3 regions of the Modestobacter roseus genome follow, and region 2 is predicted to be linked to each of the others. Evidence: predicted binding sites of a transcription regulator. Region 2 holds the regulator's gene; each other region holds the start of a gene.
What was found. The regulator LexA, encoded in region 2, represses DNA repair genes until DNA is damaged. The targets are predictions, from matches to a motif close to TCGAACANNTGTTCGA.
Positions count from the first base shown of each region.

Region 1: ruvC (crossover junction endodeoxyribonuclease RuvC) is a predicted target of LexA. The motif match lies at 1,541-1,556, and genes of this name have one in related genera.
Region 3: JD78_RS13860 (DUF222 domain-containing protein) is a predicted target of LexA. The motif match lies at 1,247-1,262, and genes of this name have one in related genera.

Region 1 covers NZ_VLKF01000001.1:1,017,347-1,020,614, forward strand. The annotation lists gene pdxT (pyridoxal 5'-phosphate synthase glutaminase subunit PdxT) at 1-669, shown strand, start outside; gene JD78_RS04870 (YebC/PmpR family DNA-binding transcriptional regulator) at 666-1,424, shown strand; gene ruvC (crossover junction endodeoxyribonuclease RuvC) at 1,577-2,149, shown strand; gene ruvA (Holliday junction branch migration protein RuvA) at 2,146-2,781, shown strand; gene ruvB (Holliday junction branch migration DNA helicase RuvB) at 2,862-3,268, shown strand, end outside.
Region 2 covers NZ_VLKF01000001.1:2,388,793-2,392,060, reverse strand. The annotation lists gene JD78_RS11320 (hypothetical protein) at 1-986, shown strand, start outside; gene lexA (transcriptional repressor LexA) at 1,031-1,846, opposite strand; gene JD78_RS21750 (LysM peptidoglycan-binding domain-containing protein) at 2,097-2,633, shown strand; gene nrdR (transcriptional regulator NrdR) at 2,973-3,268, shown strand, end outside.
Region 3 covers NZ_VLKF01000001.1:2,934,569-2,937,836, reverse strand. The annotation lists gene JD78_RS13870 (aldehyde dehydrogenase family protein) at 1-78, opposite strand, end outside; gene deoC (deoxyribose-phosphate aldolase) at 80-1,075, opposite strand; gene JD78_RS13860 (DUF222 domain-containing protein) at 1,282-2,601, shown strand; gene JD78_RS13855 (NUDIX domain-containing protein) at 2,586-3,212, shown strand; gene JD78_RS21780 (GNAT family N-acetyltransferase) at 3,099-3,268, opposite strand, start outside.

The DNA of each region.
Region 1 (3,268 bases), 1.4 Mb from region 2:
AACACCTCGGACGTCACGGTCGGGGTGCTGGCGCTGCAGGGCGACGTCCGCGAGCACCTGGCAGCGCTGGCCGCCGTCGGCGCGCGGGCGGTGCCCGTCCGCCGGCCCGGCGAGCTGGCCGACGTCGACGGGCTGGTGCTGCCCGGCGGGGAGTCGACCACGATGGCGAACCTCGCGCAGCGGTTCGGGCTGCTCGGGCCGCTGCGGGACGCCGTCCGGGCCGGGCTGCCCACCTACGGGTCGTGCGCCGGGATGATCCTGCTCGCCGACCGGGTGCTGGACGCCCCCGCCGGCCAGCAGACCATCGGCGGGCTGGACGTCACCGTGCGCCGCAACGCCTTCGGCCGGCAGGTCGACTCCTTCGAGAGCGCGGTGGAGGTCGACGGCGTCGCCGGGGGGCCGGTGCACGCGGTCTTCATCCGCGCGCCGTGGGTCGAGCAGGCCGCCGAGGGCGTCGAGGTCATCGGCCGGGTCGTGGGCGGCCCGGCCGACGGTAAGATCGTCGCCGTCCGCCAGGGATCCCTGGTGGCCACCAGCTTCCACCCCGAGCTCACCGGTGACACCCGGGTGCACGCGCTGTTCGTGGAACTGGTGCGGGCAGCCCGTGCCCGGTACCGGAGTTCCGACGGCGCCATCGCAGGCGTCGGCAGTGGAGGAGGCAAGTCGTGAGCGGCCATTCCAAGTGGGCGACGACCAAGCACAAGAAGGCCGGGATCGACGCCAAGCGCGGCAAGCTCTTCGCCAAGCTGATCAAGAACATCGAGGTGGCGGCCCGGACCGGTGGCGGTGACCCCTCGGGCAACCCGACGCTGTTCGACGCCATCCAGAAGGCGAAGAAGAGCTCGGTGCCCAACGACAACATCGACCGTGCGGTCAAGCGCGGGTCCGGTGCCGAGGCCGGTGGCGTCGACTACCAGGGCATCACCTACGAGGGCTACGCGGCCGCCGGGGTCGCCGTGCTCATCGAGTGCCTCACCGACAACAAGAACCGGTCGGCGATGGAGGTGCGCACCGCGATGACCCGCAACGGCGGCACCATGGCCGACCCGGGCTCGGTCTCCTACCTCTTCTCCCGCAAGGGCGTCGTGGTCGTGCCGGCCGCCGGGCACACCGAGGACGACGTGCTGATGGCCGTCCTGGACGCCGGGGCCGAGGAGGTCCGCGACCTGGGCGACACCTTCGAGGTGGTCAGCGAGCCCGGCGACATGGTGGCCGTGCGCACCGCGCTGCAGGAGGCCGGCATCGAGTACGACTCCGCCGACATGGGCTTCGTGCCCAGCGTGCAGGTCGAGCTGGACGTCGAGGGCGCCGCCAAGGTCTTCAAGCTGATCGACGCGCTCGAGGACCTCGACGACGTGCAGAACGTCTACGCCAACTACGACGTCTCCGACGAGGTCATGGAGCAGGTCACCGCCGACGCATGACGAAGGACCCCCTCGCCCCCCACGCCTCGCGAGCTCAGCGTGGGACCCTGCGAGGGGGCCGGCGGCTGGGCGCGTGTCGTGCCCGGCTCACGCGCCGTTCCGGGCTAGCGTTCCCATCGAACAGGTGTTCGTGCGATGGTGGGAGTGTGGGCATGCGCGTGCTCGGCATCGACCCGGGCCTCACCCGGTGCGGCTGGGGAGTGGTCGAGGGGCGGCCGGGTGGACGGCCGACCGCGCTGGGCGTCGGCGTGGTGCGCACGTCCCCCGACCTGGACCTGGAACTGAGGCTGCTGGAGGTGCACACCGCCGTGACCGCCCTGCTGCGTGAGCACCGGCCCGCCGCCGTGGCCATCGAGCGCGTCTTCACCCAGAACAACAAGGGGACGGCGATGGGCACCGCCCAGGCCGCCGGGGTCGCCGCGCTCGCGGCCGCCCAGGCCGACCTGCCCGTCGCCTGGCACACCCCCAGCGAGGTGAAGGCCGCCATCTCCGGCAACGGCCGCGCCGACAAGGACCAGGTCACGCTCATGGTGACCCGGGTGCTGGGGCTGGCCACGCCGCCCAAACCGGCCGACGCCGCCGACGCGCTGGCGCTGGCGATCTGCCACACCTGGCGCGCCCCCGCGCAGCAGCGGCTGCGCACCGCGGCCCTCGCCGGCGGCATCGGTGCGCCGCTGCCCGCTGCCCGCACCCTGCCCCGCTGGACGGGGGTCTCCGCACGATGATCGCCAGCGTGAGTGGCCGGGTGGCGGCCGTCTCGCCCGACGGTGCGGTCGTCGAGGTCGGCGGGGTCGGGCTCTCCGTCCAGTGCACCCCGGGCACGATCGCCCGCCTGCAGGTGGGCGAGCAGGCGCGGCTGTCGACCAGCCTCGTCGTCCGGGAGGACTCGCTCACCCTCTACGGCTTCGCCGACGACGACGAGCGGCAGCTGTTCGAGCTGCTGCAGACCGCCAACGGCGTCGGCCCCCGGCTCGCCCAGGCCGTGCTTGCGATCCACCCGCCCCGCGAGGTGCGCCGCGCCGTCTCGATGGGCGACCTCAAGGCCCTCATGCAGGTGCCCGGGATCGGCAAGAAGGGCGCCGAGCGGCTGGTGCTGGAGCTGCGCGACCGGCTCGGCACCACCGCCGTCGACACCCAGCTCGACGGCCCGCTGCCCGCCGGGCTGGCGCCGGTCACCCCGGTGGCCCCGTGGCGTGACCAGCTCACCGCCGCGCTCGTCGGGCTGGGCTGGTCCGGCCGCGAGGCCGAGACGGCGCTGACCGCCCTGGAGCCGGTCGCCGACGAGCAGCAGGCCGCCGGCGGGGTGCAGGTCGCGGTCCTGCTGCGCCAGGCGCTGCAGATCCTGGGCCGGTCCTGACATGAGAGGGAGCGGGTCGTGAGCATCGCAGCGAGCGCCAGCGAGCGAGGAGCGGAGCGATCCGCGGGAACGGGGGGCTGATGAGTTCGCCCTTCGACCGGTCGCTGACCGGGGAGGCTGCCGAGGGGTACGGCCGCGACTTCTCCGTCGAGGCCGGCGCCGGTGACGAGGAGCGCGTCGTCGAGTCGGCGCTGCGCCCGCACTCGCTGGCCGACTTCATCGGCCAGCCGAAGGTGGCCCGCCAGCTCGACCTGGTCCTGGAGGGCGCCAAGCGCCGCGGCCGCCCGCCGGACCACGTGCTGCTGTCCGGCCCGCCCGGGCTGGGCAAGACCAGCCTCGCGCTGATCATCGGCTCGGAGCTGGGCACCGCGGTGAAGATCACCAGCGGCCCGGCGATCGAGCGATCGGGCGACCTGGCCGCGATGCTGTCCAACCTCGGGCACGGCGACGTGCTGTTCATCGACGAGATCCACCGCATCGCCCGCCC
Region 2 (3,268 bases):
CGGCGGCCCTGCTGGCGGTCCTGCCCGTCTCCGTGGCACTCGCCGAGGAGGCGGCTCCCGGCACGCGCTGCACGATCACCGACCCGCGGCTGCCGGAGATCTCCGGGCTGGCCAGCGCGGGGGAGACGCTGCTGGCGATGAACGACGGCGGCGACCGGGCCGAGGTGTACGTCCTGGACGCCGCCTGCGCCGTCGCCGAGGTGCGGTCGGGTGAGGTCGACCCCTACGACCCCGAGGACCTCGCGCTGGCCGCCGACGGCACGCTCTGGCTGGCCGACATCGGTGACAACAACGCCGTCCGGGAGACCGTCGCGCTGATCGGGCTCCGGCCCGACGGTGGGACCACGCTGACCCGGCTCACCTACCCCGACGGCGCGCACGACGCCGAAGCGCTGCTGCTGGCGCCCGACGGCACCCCCTACATCGTGACCAAGGAGGTGCTCGGTGCATCCGGCGTCTACCGCCCGGACGCGCTCCTGGCCGACGGCGCCACCGTGCCGATGACCAGGGTGGTCGGGCTGGGCTTCACCCTGACCGGCACGCCGGGCGGTCCGGTCGGCCGGGCCGGGCAGCTGCTGGTGACCGGCGGAGCGGTCTCGGCGGACGGGGAGCGGATCGCCCTGCGCACCTACACCGACGCCTACGTCTGGACCTTGGAGGGCTCCGACGTGGCCGGCGCGCTGTCGGGCGCCCCGATCCGGGTCCCGCTCCCGGAGTCGCCCCAGGGCGAGGCGATCACCTTCGCGGCCAACAACCGGGACCTGCTGGTCGCCAGCGAGGGCCTGCCCGCACCGGTGACCCTGGTCCCGGTGACCGGGGAGGCGGCTGCGGCAGGCCCGGCCGGTGCGGCGTCCGGGCCTGCCCCGACCGGGGAGCTGGCGACGGCTGCTCCGGGGGTGCCCCCGGTGACGGCGGGCATCATCGCCGCCGGCATCGCCACCGTGCTCGTCTGGGTCGGGGGGAAGCTCCGCCGACGGCGGGAGTGACCGGGCCGACGGCGGCATCGTCGCCGCCGGCCCGGTGATCGGGCTCAGACCCGGCGCAGGACCGTCACGACCCGGCCGAGGACGGTCGCGTCGTCACCCGGGATCGGCGCGTACGCCGGGTTGTGCGGCATGAGCCACACGTGCCCGTCGCGTCGCTTGTAGGTCTTCACGGTCGCCTCGCCGTCGATCATGGCGGCGACGATCTCGCCGTTCTCCGCGGTGGGCTGCTGACGGACCACCACCCAGTCGCCGTCGCAGATCGCGGCCTCGACCATCGAGTCGCCGGCGACCTTGAGCATGAAGAGCGTGCCCTCGCCGACCAGCTCGCGCGGCAGCGGGAAGACCTCTTCCACCGCCTGCTCCGCCAGCACCGGGCCACCGGCCGCGATGCGGCCCACCAGGGGCACGTACGTCGGGGCGGGGGCGCCCGCCTCGTCGACCCCGCTGCCCGCACCCGCGGCGGCGAGCGCCGAGGGTGCGGTGTCGGTGGCCGTGGTCGTGCCGTTCTCGCCCGGCAGCCGGACGTCGAGAGCGCGCGGCCGGTTCGGGTCGCGACGCAGCCAGCCCTTGCGCTGCAGCACCGAGAGCTGGTGGGCGACCGAGGAGGCGGACGAGAGCCCGACGGCCTCGCCGATCTCGCGGACCGAAGGCGGGTAGCCGCGGCGTTCGATCGAGTCGCGGATGACCTCGAGCACCCGGCGCTGGCGCTGGGTCAGGCCGTCCCCGGCCTCCCCGCGGTCGGGGAACTCGCGGACCGCGGCGCCGCCGGTGGTCTCGGCGGTCTCCGTCGACTGCCCAGCCGGTCGCTTGCGTCGGCTGGACCCCTTGCGTTCGTCCGCCGTCCGGCCGTCGACCGCCATGTGTCCTCCTCGTCCGGCTGCCCGCGCAGCTGCCCGGTGGCGTCGCTCCCGCGGGGACGGGAGTGAGACGCCGTCGTGGTCTCCCTGCGCACGGTAACGGCTCCCGGGGTCCGGTTCAAACACGTGTTCGAAGAAACGCCGTGTCGCGGCCCGTCTGTCGGTGGCATGCGGTAGACATCGCACAGACGTTCGAATCGAACAGGCGTTCGAGCCAGCACCCGCACGGGTGCCCGTTGCGAGGAGTGCACCGATGGTCACCGCCGAGTCCCCGGATGCCCGTGTCACCCGTTCCCGCCCGCCGCTGCGGCTGGTGACCTCCCCGGTGGTCGAGGAGGTCTCGGCCGGGCGGGCCGGGTCGGGTGCAGTGCGACGGCCGTCGGCGCGTCCCGGTGGGCGTCCGGTGGCGGGCTCCGGGGTCGCGAGCACGCGGACCGTCCGCGGTGGTGGGTGCCGGACGGTGCCCACCGGGCCGCCCTCGCGGGTGGGCGAGCGGGACGAGCTGCCGATGCGGCTCACCCGTCGCGGTCGGCGGGTCGTGGCGGCCCTGTCGATCGCCGTCGGCCTGGGGGTGGCGGCGGGCACGCTCGCCGTGGCGGGCGACGGGGGGCCGGCGCTGCGACTGGCCGCCGCCGGCACGGTGGTGGTCCAGCCCGGCGACACGCTGTGGTCGATCGCCGGCGAGGTGGCCCCGGACGAGGACCGGCGCGCCGTGGTCGACGCGCTCCTGGAGCGCAACGACCTCGACGACGTCGTGCTGCAGCCGGGGCAGGTGCTCGAGCTGCCCTGACGGGGCGCCGAGCCGTCAGGGCAGGGGGCGTGGTGCGGCCTGCCGGCGGCTGTGGCCGGTGTGGCGGCTGGTGGTGCGTGGGCGGGTGCGCGCGGTGGAACAGGACACGCCGCGCAGCGCTTGCACCTTCTGTGGGGTCTCCCTTACGGTTCCACCACAACATCTAGTGCTTACACCGCTGTAAGTCGTCCACAGCCGTTCCACACGTTCTCCCCGGGGCATCCACCGGATGTCCCCGGACGAGTCCACAGGACGGCCCGTCGAGCAGGTCCCTCCCCACGGTGTCACGTCGCCGGGAGGAACCCGCCCGCGACACCTCGAGAGAGGAGGTGAACCGCTGTGCGCTGCCCCTTCTGCCACAACCCCGACTCCCGCGTGGTCGACTCGCGCGAGACCGACGAGGGGGCCACCACCCGCCGCCGCCGGTCCTGCCCCGGCTGTGGACGCCGGTTCACCACGGTCGAGGAGCCGGTCCTCGCCGTCGTCAAGCGCAGCGGGGTCACCGAGCCCTTCAACCGCACCAAGGTCGTCGCCGGCGTGCGACGCGCCTGCCAGGGCCGCCCGGTCGACGAGGACCAGCTGGCAGTCCTCGCCCAGCGGGTCGAGGAGGCGGTCCGGGCCACCGGCTGCGCCGA
Region 3 (3,268 bases), 550 kb from region 2:
GAACAGGCCGTAGCTGGGCTTCAGGTCGACGATCGAGCGGGACTCGGGGGCAGGGGCGTACTCGAACAGGCTGGTCATCTCAGTCCACGCTCACGTGGTCGGGGCCGGAGTAGTGGCCGGTGCGGAGCTTCTGGCGCTGCAGCAGCAGGTCGTTGAGCAGGCTGGAGGCGCCGAGGCGGAACCAGTCGGGGGAGAGCCAGTCGGCACCGGCGGTCTCGTTGACCAGCACCAGGTGCTTGACGGCGTCCTTCGTCGTCCGGATGCCGCCGGCGGGCTTGACGCCGACCTGGCGGCCGGTGGCGGCGCGGAAGTCGCGGACCGCCTCCATCATCACCAGGCAGACCGGCAGGGTGGCGGCGGGAGAGGTCTTGCCGGTGGAGGTCTTGATGAAGTCGCCGCCGGCCAGCATCGCCAGCCAGGAGGCGCGGCGGACGTTGTCCAGCGTGACCAGCTCGCCGGTCTCCAGGATCACCTTGAGGTGCGCGGGCCCGCAGGCCTCCTTCACCGCGACGATCTCCTCGAAGACGTCGAGGTAGCGGCCGGACAGGAACGCGCCACGGTCGATCACCATGTCGATCTCGTCGGCGCCGTTGGCGACGGCGTCCTCGACGTCGGCGATCTTGACCCGCCGGCTGGCCCGGCCGCTGGGGAAGGCGGTGGCGACGGCGGCCACCTTCACGTCGGTGCCGGTCAGGGCCTCCTTGGCGACGTCGACGAGGTCGCCGTAGACGCAGACCGCGGCGGTGGCCGGGCAGGTGAGGTCCTCCGGGTCGGGGCGGCGGGCCTTGGCGGCCAGGCTGCGCACCTTCCCCGGGGTGTCGGCGCCCTCGAGCGTGGTGAGGTCGACCATCGAGATCGCGGTGTCGATCGCCCAGGCCTTGGCGGTGGTCTTGATCGAGCGGGAGCCGAGGACGGCGACCCGCTGCTGGGCGCCCACCTGGTCGACGCCGGGCAGCCCGTGCAGGAACGCGCGGAAGGCGTCGTCCGAGCGGGTCACGTCGGCGAAGGGGTCCGGTGGGGTGCCCGGGGCACCGCCGGACGCGGCCAGCGCGTTCGGGTCGAGCACGTGGGTCATGCGGGGCATTCTCCACTGCCCACCGACAGTCCTGGGGTGCTCACCCTCCTGCGGGGGACCCGGCCGGTGGGGGCCTGCGCTGGAGGTGCCCGTCAAGGCCTCGGGAGGATCTGTGGACGAGCGGCTGACCTGGGGTTTCGGCTTGTCGGCATCCAGTCGATCCACTAGTCTTCGTACACGTGTTCGAAGCGATGGGGAGGTGCTCGGTGACCGGCTCGACGACGCTGGACGTTTCTCCGCCGAACGTGGTCGCCGAGCTCGTCGATGACCTGGCCGGGTTGGACGTGTTGGCGGCGTTGGACGGTTTGGCGGGCGAGGACCTGCACGGGTTGACCGATGGTGGGGTGCTGGACCGGGCGGCGTTGCTGGTGGCGGCGCGGAACCGGTTGGACGCGGAGCTGACCCGCACGGTGCGGCATGCGGCGGTGTCCCAGGCCGCTGAGCGTGACGGGCTGAGGAGCATGCGGTCGTGGTTGATCGGGCACGTGCGGGTGTCGGCGGGGGAGGCCGACCGGATCGTGCGGGCCGGGCGGGTGCTGGAGTCGTTCCCGGTGCTGGCGGCGGGGTTCGCGGCCGGGGAGGTGACTGCTGCTCAGGTGAACGTGGTCGCGGAGGAGGTCGGCCCCAGGGAGGTCGCCCGCGCCGAGGAGCAGGGCATCGACCTGGGTGTGTTCGACACCGCGTGGGCGCGGGTGGCGGCCGAGTCGCCGCATGCGTCGCTGGTGCAGGCAGTGCAGGCCTTCGACGCCGCCCTGGACCCCGATGGGCCGGAGCCCGACCCCACCGAGGGCCGGAGACTGGTCATCGTCACCCACGCCGACGGGAGCATCACTGCCCGGTTCGACGCCGATGCGATCGGCGGGGAGAAGTTCAAGGCGGCGATCGAGTCCCACGTGCAGGCTGACCGGCCCAAGGGCGACACCCGCACCCGGATCCAGCAGCAGGGCGACGCCCTGGTGCAGGTGTGCGACAACCAACTCGCGAGCGGCAATCTGCCGACGCTGCGGACGGTGAAGCCGCACGTCGTGGTCGGCGTCGACCTGGAGGATCTGGTGGATGAGGCGACCGGTGCGGGGGCTGCGGACCTGGGCTTCGGGGCGACGATCTCCGCCGCCCGCGCCCGCTACCTCGCCTGCGACGGCAGCATCTCCCGCATCGTCATGGGCCCCGATGGCACCCCGCTGGACCTGGGCCGGGACCACCGCGTGGTCACCCCCGGCCTGCGCAAGGCAGTCGAGCGGCGGGACAAGAGCTGCGTGTTCGCCGGCTGCGGTGCGCCGACCTGGTGGTGTGACGTCCACCACTCGGCCATCCCCAGGGGCCCGCGGCGAGCTTGCGAGTCGTGGGGAGGGGGTGGTCCTTTGGCACACGAAGGTCCACCACGGCTTCCGGGTCGAGCGACAACCGGATGGCCGATGGCGTACCTGGCGACCCGACGACACCGAGATCCTCATCGGACCGCCGCTCTAGCGTGGCGCGCTGCAGTCCTGCGGCGTGGTCGACTGGGCCGGTGCACCACGTCGTGACCGGTGCGCTCGTGCGGCCGGGCTGCGTCCTGCTCACCCACCGGTCGCCAGACCGCCGCTGGTACCCCGACGTCTGGGACCTCCCGGGCGGTCACGTCGACGACGGCGAGACCGAGCTCCAGGCGCTGCGCCGGGAACTGCGCGAAGAACTGGCGGTCGAGGCCCAGGGCATCGACCCGGCACCGCTGGCCCGGGTCGAGGACCCGGCCGCCGACCTCCGCCTCGGGCTCTGGGTGGTCCGCGACTGGGTGGGAACGCCGGTCAACGCCTGCCCCGACGAGCACGACGAGATCCGCTGGGTCGGCGCGGGGGAGCTGCCGCACCTGGCACTGGCACACCCCCAGTACCGGCCAGCTGCTGAGCACCCTGCTCGCTCGGTGACGGTGCCGGGCGCAGAGGACGAAGGTGCCCGTCGTCGCCAGCCCGCGGCCGGTCCGGCTCCGTGGTCGTCGCGCCATGTGGCGACCCTGCCCTCTCAGCCGGTGTGCCGCACGGACTCAGCGGAGCGCCTTGACCAGGTGCACGATCTCCAACCCAGGGTGCAGCTCTTCCCGCCGGTCTTCGACGTACCCGCGTCGCCGGTACAGCCGGAGGTTGGCCTGGCTCCGTGATCCGGTGAACAACGTGGCTCGGGTGCAGGCGGTCCCTGCCTCGGCTGCGGCCAGCA